One region of the Streptomyces sp. NPDC025638 genome, then DNA from elsewhere that is predicted to be linked to it. Evidence: riboswitches for the same ligand, from Rfam matches in the RefSeq annotation. Region 1 holds a riboswitch; the other holds the start of a gene.
The links. A riboswitch is a leader RNA that binds a small molecule or an ion and turns the genes downstream of it on or off. The one in region 1 is predicted to bind glycine.
Positions count from the first base shown of each region.

Region 1 (4,611 bases):
TCGGTGCGCCCCGCCCGGCACAGCTCGGCGACCGCCTCCGGCGGAAGCGGGACGCCGACCACGCCGTCCGGGTTGATCGCGAGGCCGACCTGCGGGGGCAGACCGCGGACGAACTCCACGGCGGGGGCGATGGTGTACGACATGTGGGAGCCGACGACCTGGCGGAACTGCTCCTCGGAGCTGAACACCGGGACGTACACCTGGCCCTCGATCTCCATCGTGGGCAGGTCCAGGGGACCGCTGTTCGGGCCGCCGCCGTTGGGCAGCGGGATCCATACGAAGCTGCGGCTCAGGACCTCGACGATCCGGGCGCCGGCCGACGGCACGCCGAGGGACGCCGACAGCACCTCCTCCAGCTCGTTGCCGGGCCATCCGCCGTGCGGATGGGGGTGCGCCTGTGCCGGGAAGTCCGTGGGGAAGTCCGCCGGGAAGTCCATCTGCCTACCGCCTGCTGGGAACCACTGGTATGGCTGGAAAGGCTAGCGGGTACCGGTGACCCGGTTTCACCGCGCGAAGCCGATCCGGTGCAGGACGTCCGCCGCGGCCCGGTCCAGCAGCACCGCCGAGCCGCAGCCCGGGGGCAGCTCGCCCCGCTCCACCGTGCGCAGGAGGCGGGCGGCGGCCCTGCGGTGGCGCAGGAAGGCGTAGCGGGAGACACCGCGGCCGCGCTCGCGCTGGCCCTCCAGTGCGGTGTCCGCGGTGACGTCGAGCAGCAGCAGGTGCAGGGTGCCGCCACGGCGGCGGGCCTCGCGGGCCAGCCATTCGCGCACCCATGTCTGGGCACCGCAGTCGTGCACGACGACCCCCTCGCCCGAGCGCAGGGCGCGGCGCAGCCCGGCGTAATGGGCGAGGCGGACCAGGGGGCGGTAGACCGCGTACGGCAGCAGGCGGGGCATGCGGGCGTCCCAGCGGTCACGGGTGTCCTGGGAGTCGATGCGCGCGCCCCGGACCGCACGCCTCATCAGGGTGGACTTGCCGCTGCCCGGCAGGCCGGTGATCACGACCAGGTCGCCGGGGCCGAAGAGCAGGCCGTGCGGGCTGTGGCCGGCGCGGTCGCGCAGATCGCGGACGACCGGTGCCGGGCGCTCGTCGCAGCGTCCGCGGGCCGAGGCGGTGGGCCGCTTCGGCAGGGCCATGCCCGTGGTCGTGGCGTACGCCGTGGTCCTGTTCACCGTGATCGTCCTCCCCTTGGGCTCGGAGATCCCCTGCCCGTCGAGTGTAAAGAGAAGGTAATGCCTGGTGTCTCGCGTTTTCGTGCGCGTACTGCCACAGCCCGGTTACAGAAGCCGACCTGCCGCGCGCGGGCGAGGCGTGCAATGATGTGGCCGCCAACTGCATACCGGCCGTTTGAATCCGCGCGGGAGAGTCCTCGGCAGCACTGCCGGGGCGCCGAAGGAGCAAGTCCCTCCCTTGAATCTCTCAGGCACCGTTACCGCGCGGGCGAGGCACATCTGAAAAGCGGGCCGCCGTGACGGTGGCCCCACCCAAGGTGCAAGCCGTGGTCGTCCCGGACAGGGGTGGTCATGGCGAACCTCTCAGGTTCCGATGACAGATGGGGAGGAACGACCTCGCCCTCCCCCACGCTCGAATTCGGCTCGCGCGGGGGGACCCCCATCGCCTTGGGAGACAACCGACCGATGAGCAGTACCGAACTCCGTCATACCGCGCTCGATGCGCTGCATCGCTCGCTCGGTGCGACCATGACCGACTTCGCCGGCTGGGACATGCCGCTGCGTTACGGCTCCGAGCGCGACGAGCACATCGCCGTGCGCACGAAGGCCGGACTCTTCGACCTCTCGCACATGGGCGAGATCACGGTGACCGGCGCGGAGGCGGCCAAGTTCCTGAACTTCGCGCTCGTCGGCAACATCGCCTCCGTCGGGGTGGGCCGCGCCCGCTACACCATGATCTGCCAGGCCGACGGCGGCATCCTGGACGACCTGATCGTCTACCGGCTGGGCGAGACCGAGTACATGGTCGTGGCCAACGCCTCCAACGCCCAGGTGGTCCTGGACGCACTGCTGGAACGTTCGCCCGGCTTCGACGCCGAGGTCCGCGACGATCGCGACGCCTACGCGCTGATCGCCGTCCAGGGCCCCGAGTCCCCCGGCATCCTGAAGTCGCTGACCGATGCCGACCTGGACGGCCTGAAGTACTACGCGGGCCTGCCCGGCACCGTCGCCGGTGTCCCCGCGCTGATCGCCCGTACCGGCTACACCGGCGAGGACGGCTTCGAGCTGTTCGTGAAGCCGGAGCACGCCGTCGAGCTGTGGCAGGCACTGACCAAGGCCGGCGAGGGCGTCGGTCTGGTCCCCTGTGGCCTGTCCTGCCGTGACACGCTCCGCCTGGAGGCGGGCATGCCGCTGTACGGGCACGAGCTGACGACCTCCCTCACGCCCTTCGACGCCGGACTCGGCCGGGTGGTGAAGTTCGAGAAGGAGGGCGACTTCGTGGGGCGCGAGGCGCTCACCGAGGCCGCCGCCCGCGCCGAGCAGAACCCGCCGCGCGTCCTGGTCGGCCTGGTCGCCGAGGGACGCCGGGTCCCCCGCGCGGGGTACGCGGTCGTCGCCGGCGGCGCGGTGATCGGCGAGGTCACCTCGGGTGCCCCCTCCCCCACGCTGGGCAAGCCCGTCGCGATGGCCTACGTCGACGCGGCGCACTCCGCGCCCGGCACGGCAGGCGTCGGCGTGGACATCCGCGGCAGCCACGAACCGTACGAGGTCGTGGCACTGCCCTTCTACAGGCGCCAGAAGTAGAGACTGATCACCGGGGCCCTCGCCCCGCCTGCTTGTGATGCCGGGCACATCACCCCGCTCACCTGCGGTTTCAGTACTCCCCCAGTCATCAGCACATCCCCGCGTACAGGAGAATTCAGGCCATGAGCAACCCCCAGCAGCTGCGCTACAGCAAGGAGCACGAGTGGCTGTCGGGCGCCGAGGACGGCGTCTCGACGGTCGGTATCACCGAGTTCGCGGCCAACGCGCTCGGCGATGTCGTCTACGCCCAGCTCCCCGAGGTCGGCTCCACGGTGACCGCGGGCGAGTCCTGCGGCGAGCTGGAGTCCACGAAGTCTGTCTCCGACCTGTACTCGCCGGTCACGGGTGAGGTCACGGAGGTCAACGAGGACGTCGTCAACGACCCCTCCCTGGTGAACTCGGCCCCCTTCGAGGGCGGCTGGCTGTTCAAGGTACGCGTCACGGACGAGCCGGCCGACCTGCTCTCCGCCGACGAGTACGTGGCCCACACCGCCGGCTGAGGAGTCGTAGACGTATGTCCGTCCTGAACACGCCCCTGCACGAACTCGACCCGGACGTGGCCGCCGCGGTCGACGCCGAGCTGCTGCGCCAGCAGTCCACCCTGGAGATGATCGCCTCGGAGAACTTCGCTCCGGTCGCGGTCATGGAGGCCCAGGGCTCGGTCCTCACCAACAAGTACGCCGAGGGCTACCCGGGCCGCCGCTACTACGGCGGCTGCGAGCACGTCGACGTCGCCGAGCAGATCGCCATCGACCGGGTCAAGGAGCTGTTCGGCGCCGAGTACGCCAATGTGCAGCCGCACTCGGGCGCCTCGGCCAACCAGGCCGCGCTCTTCGCGCTGGCCCGGCCCGGCGACACCATCCTCGGTCTGGACCTGGCGCACGGCGGTCATCTGACCCACGGTATGCGGCTGAACTTCTCCGGCAAGCAGTTCGACGTGGTCGCCTACCACGTGGACGAGGCCGGCCTGGTCGACATGGCCGAGGTCGAGCGGCTCGCCAAGGAGCACCGCCCGAAGGTGATCATCGCGGGCTGGTCGGCGTACCCGCGGCAGCTGGACTTCGCCGAGTTCCGCCGGATCGCCGACGAGGTCGAGGCGTATCTGTGGGTCGACATGGCGCACTTCGCCGGTCTGGTCGCCGCGGGTCTGCACCCGAACCCGGTCGAGTACGCCGATGTCGTCACCTCCACCACCCACAAGACGCTGGGCGGCCCGCGCGGCGGCATCATCCTCGCCAAGAAGGACTTCGCGAAGAAGCTGAACTCCTCCGTCTTCCCGGGCTTCCAGGGCGGTCCTCTGGAGCACGTGATCGCGGCCAAGGCGGTCTCCTTCAAGGTCGCCGCCTCGGAGGACTTCAAGGAGCGCCAGCGCCGTACGGTCGAGGGCGCACGGATCCTCGCCGAGCGGCTCACCGCGGCCGACGCCCGCGAGGCCGGGGTCAACGTCCTGACCGGCGGCACCGATGTGCATCTGATCCTGGTCGACCTGCGCGAGTCCGAGCTGGACGGTCAGCAGGCCGAGGACCGCCTCCACGAGGTCGGCATCACGGTCAACCGGAACGCGGTCCCGAACGACCCGCGTCCGCCCATGGTGACCTCCGGTCTGCGGATCGGTACGCCGGCCCTGGCGACCCGCGGCTTCGCGGCCGAGGACTTCGCCGAGGTCGCGGATGTGATCGCCGAGGCGCTGAAGCCGTCCTACGACGCGGAGGCCCTCAAGGCCCGGGTCAAGGCCCTGGCCGACAAGCACCCGCTGTACCCGGGGCTCTCCAAGTAGTTCACCCCGGCGCGGGCACCGCGCACACTGGAAGCGCACGTTTCTTCCGTGGGCGCGGTGCCCCACCCCTTCGCACCA
Region 1 covers NZ_JBVHLX010000021.1:59,246-63,856, reverse strand. The annotation lists gene ACZ4EG_RS39020 (enhanced serine sensitivity protein SseB) at 1-437, opposite strand, end outside; gene ACZ4EG_RS39015 (AAA family ATPase) at 504-1,172, opposite strand; glycine riboswitch at 1,349-1,445, shown strand; glycine riboswitch at 1,446-1,562, shown strand; gene gcvT (glycine cleavage system aminomethyltransferase GcvT) at 1,638-2,756, shown strand; gene gcvH (glycine cleavage system protein GcvH) at 2,879-3,256, shown strand; gene glyA (serine hydroxymethyltransferase) at 3,271-4,533, shown strand.

Region 2 (4,611 bases), on a different contig from region 1:
GGCCAGTACTTGTCGGCGGCCGAGACCCCGGCCGGGAAGACGGCCTCCTCGCGGCTGTAGGCGTGCGCCCACTCCCCGCCCAGCGCGGCCGCCGTGTGCGGCGCGTTGCCCAGCGGGTTGTCCTCGGCCGGCCACTCGCCCGAGCCGACCTTCTCGATCTCCGCGCGGATCGCGATCATCGCGTCGCAGAACCGGTCCAGCTCGGCCAGGTCCTCGGACTCGGTCGGCTCGATCATCAGCGTGCCGGCCACCGGGAACGACATCGTCGGCGCGTGGAAGCCGTAGTCGATCAGCCGCTTGGCGACGTCGTCGACGCTCACGCCGGTCGCCTTGGTCAGCGGACGCAGGTCGATGATGCACTCGTGCGCGACCAGGCCGCCGGGGCCGGTGTAGAGCACCGGGTAGTGCGGCTCCAGACGCTTGGCGACGTAGTTGGCGCTCAGCACGGCCACCTGCGTGGCCCGCTTGAGCCCCTCGCCGCCCATGAGCCGGACGTAGGCCCACGAGATCGGCAGGATGCCGGCGGAACCCCACGGCGCCGCCGAGATCGGTCCGACGCCCGTCTCCGGGCCGGCCGCGGGCTGCATCGGGTGGTTCGGCAGGTACGGCGCAAGGTGCGCCCGTACGCCCACGGGGCCGACGCCGGGACCACCGCCGCCGTGCGGGATGCAGAAGGTCTTGTGCAGGTTGAGGTGGGAGACGTCACCGCCGAAGTGGCCGGGCTTGGCGAGACCGACCAGGGCGTTGAGGTTGGCGCCGTCCACGTAGACCTGGCCGCCCGCCTCGTGCACCTGGGCGCAGATGTCGGCGACGTGCTCCTCGAACACACCGTGGGTGGACGGGTACGTGATCATGAGCACGGCGAGCTCGTCGCGATGCTGCTCGATCTTGGCCCGCAGGTCCTCGACGTCGATCTCGCCGTCCTCGGCGGTCTTCACGACGACGACCTTCATCCCGGCCATCACGGCGCTCGCGGCGTTGGTGCCGTGCGCGGAGGACGGGATCAGACAGATGGTGCGCTGCTCGTCGCCGTTGGCACGGTGGTAGCCGCGGACGGCCAGCAGACCGGCCAGCTCGCCCTGGGAGCCGGCGTTGGGCTGCAGGGAGACCTTGTCGTAGCCGGTGACCTCGGCGAGGCGCTCCTCCAGCTCACGGATGAGCGTGAGGAACCCCTCGGCCTGCTCGGCCGGTACGAAGGGGTGCAGCTGACCGAACTCGGGCCAGGTGACCGGCTCCATCTCGGTGGTCGCGTTCAGCTTCATGGTGCAGGAGCCGAGCGGGATCATGCCGCGGTCGAGCGCGTAGTCGCGGTCGGCCAGCTTGCGCAGGTAGCGCAGCATCGCGGTCTCGGAGCGGTGCTCGCGGAAGACCGGGTGGGTGAGGTAGGCGTCGGAGCGCAGCAGCGCGCCCGGCAGGGCCTCCGCCGTCGCCGCGTCCAGCGCCTCGATGTCGCCCTCGACGCCGAACGCCGACCACACGGCGGCCAGCTGGGCCCGGTTGGTGGTCTCGTCGCAGGCGATGAAGACGTGGTCGGCGTCGGCCCGGTGGAGGTTGACGCCGTTGTCCCGGGCGGCGGCGACGATCTCGTCGGCGCGGCCGGTGACCTTGACGGTCAGCGTGTCGAAGTAGGCGCCATGGACGATCTCGACACCGCCGGCCTTGAGGCCCTCGGCGAGGATCGTGGCGTAGCGGTGGGTGCGGCGCGCGATGGCCTTGAGGCCCTCCGGCCCGTGGTAGACGGCGTACATGCCCGCCATCACCGCCAGCAGCACCTGCGCGGTGCAGATGTTGCTGGTCGCCTTCTCGCGGCGGATGTGCTGCTCACGGGTCTGCAGGGCGAGCCGGTAGGCCTTGTGGCCGTCGGCGTCGACGGAGACGCCGACGAGGCGCCCGGGCAGGCTGCGCGCGAACTTCTCGCGCACGGCCATGTAGCCCGCGTGCGGTCCGCCGAAGCCCATCGGCACGCCGAAGCGCTGGGTCGTACCGACGGCGATGTCCGCGCCGAGCTCGCCCGGCGAGACCAGCAGGGTCAGGGCGAGCAGGTCGGCGGCGACGGTGACGAGCGCGCCGAGCTCGTGTGCCTGGTCGATGACCGGCTTGATGTCCCGTACGGCACCGGAGGCACCCGGGTACTGGACGAGCACGCCGTTGATCTCGCGCTCGGCGATCTCGGCCGGGATGCCGTCGCTGAGGTCGGCGACCACGACTTCGACACCGGCCGGCTCGGCACGCGTCTCGATCACGGCGATGGTCTGCGGCAGCGCGTCCGCGTCGACCAGGAACAGGCCCTTCTTGTTCTTGCCCATGCGCCGGGACAGCGCCATCGCCTCGGCGGCGGCCGTGCCCTCGTCGAGGAGCGAGGCGCCGGAGGTCGGCAGGCCGGTGAGGTCGGCGACCATGGTCTGGAAGTTCAGCAGGGCCTCGAGGCGCCCCTGGGAGATCTCCGGCTGGTAGGGCGTGTAGGCCGTGTACCAGGCGGGGTTCTCCATGACGTTGCGCAGGATGACGGGCGGGGTGAAGGTCCCGTAGTACCCGAGTCCGATCATCGAGCCGAGCACCTGGTTGCGGTCGGCGAGCGAGCGCAGCTCGGCGAGCACCTCGGCCTCGGTCCGGGCACCCGGCAGGTCGAGCGCGTCGGCGTTCTTGATCACATCCGGCACCGCGGCGGCGGTGAGCTCGTCGAGCGAGCCGTAACCGACGTGCGCGAGCATCTTGGCCCGCGCCTCCTGGTCGGGCCCGATGTGGCGCTGTTCGAAGGGGATGCCCTGTTCGAGCTCGGTGAGCGGAATGCGCTGGGCGGTCATTGCGGAGGCCTCCTGGTCTGACGCGACCTTCGAGGGGCACCCCGGCACGGGTACCCCGACGGCCTCCCCCTCTGTCATCTCAACCTGAGAGCTTCACCGGGTCGCCCGAAGGCACCGGCTTTCACCGTCGGTGAGAGCGGAAGCCGTCGACACCCGCCCTGCTTTCCAGAGTGACCTCGTCCGTGCGGTACGTGAGCCTGAGAGATTCCGGGGAGGATTTGCTCCTTCGGCGCCTCCGGTGATGTCCGGAGGACTCTCCCGCACGGGGTCAGCAGCCGCTTGCAAGACTACCAGCGAGGTCAACGCCCGGGCCTTCGAGTGGCCGCCTCCTTGATTGTGCTCTTTTGTAGTGCTTACGGATGAGTTGCGACCATGTGGAGGGCCCGTGCAGACCGACATCGATCCGCGCAACCTGATCGGCCGCAAGGCGTTCGACCGCAATGGCACCAAGATCGGCACGATCGACGAGGTGTACCTCGACGACGCGACCGGCGTGCCGGAGTGGGCGGCCATACGCACCGGCCTGTTCTCGCGGGACGCCTTCGTGCCGCTGGAGCCCAGTGAACTGGTCGAGGGCACCCTCCACGTCCCGTTCGACCGAGCCCTCATCAAGGACGCGCCCGACTTCGGCGTCGGCCGCCATCTCTCCCCGGAGCAGGAGCTCCAGCTCTACCACCACTACGGCCTGGACGTGGCCCCACCGCCCCGCCTCCCCGACCACGACTTCGGCAACCTGGCAGGCACGGACGAGAACTGAGGCCGAACGAGTGGGGTGACCGAGGAGGCGACACGGCGGGCCTGAGCAGCCTCCGGGCCTGTCCGCGCCCGTCCCACGCTCCGGCAACCCGTCCGGGTCCCGGCGGCCGCCTCACAGCGGCGTGGTCGCGGCCCGAGGCTCGCCCGTGCTCCGCTCCGGCTCTCCCTCCCCCACTCCCTGGACCAACGGCAACGGATCCGCCGGCTCCAGGTCCGCGTCGTCGACCCGGAACGTCCGCACCCGCCCGGGCTCCGAGTCCGGCGTTTCGAAGCGCACGGTGACCCGCCCAAGACCGCTGCCCTGCACCCAGCCGTGTCCGTACTCGGTGTGCCGCACGTCATGACCGGGCGACCAGTGCCGCTCGACGGGCGCCGGGCTTTCCGGCGCGGGCTCGCCCACGCTCTCCTCCGGCGCCGCGTCGGCCCGCTCGCCCGCCGCCTGCGCGAAGAGGTCCTCCTGTGTGTAGTCGGCGAGCCCGGAGACGCCCACGCCGAGCAGCCGTACACCGCCCGTCGTGTCCACCGAGTCGAGGAGCCGCGCGGCGGCCTCCCGCACCACCGCCGGATCGTTCGTGGGCCCGCGGAGCGTCTCGGACCGGGTGAGCGTGGAGAAGTCGTACCGCCGCACCTTCAGCACGATGGTCCGCCCCGACAGCCCGGCCCCGCGCAGCCGCCGCACGCACCGCTCGGCGAGCCGCTGCACCTCAAGACCCACTCTGAGCCGGTCGTGGATGTCCACGTCGTACGTGTCCTCGACCGAGACCGACTTGGTCTCCCGCTCGGCCACCACGGGCCGCTCGTCGTGCGCCAGCGCCATGGCGTACAGCCCGTGCCCATGAGCCTTGCCCAGCAGCCGTACGAGCTCGTCCTCACCCGCCTCGGCGATCTCGTCGACCGTGGTGATCCCGGCTCTGCGGAGGTGGTCCCCCGTCGCCGGGCCGACCCCCGGCAGCGTCCGCACCGACATGGGGCCCAGCAGCGCCCGCTCGGTCCCCGGTTCGATCAGCACCAGCCCGTCCGGCTTGGCCTGCTCGGAGGCGATCTTGGCGAG
Region 2 covers NZ_JBVHLX010000004.1:648,540-653,150, forward strand. The annotation lists gene gcvP (aminomethyl-transferring glycine dehydrogenase) at 1-2,804, opposite strand, end outside; glycine riboswitch at 2,980-3,075, opposite strand; gene ACZ4EG_RS13980 (PRC-barrel domain-containing protein) at 3,190-3,561, shown strand; gene ACZ4EG_RS13985 (DNA polymerase IV) at 3,673-4,611, opposite strand, start outside.
Region 2: another riboswitch for glycine. It lies ahead of gcvP (aminomethyl-transferring glycine dehydrogenase); the one in region 1 lies ahead of gcvT (glycine cleavage system aminomethyltransferase GcvT).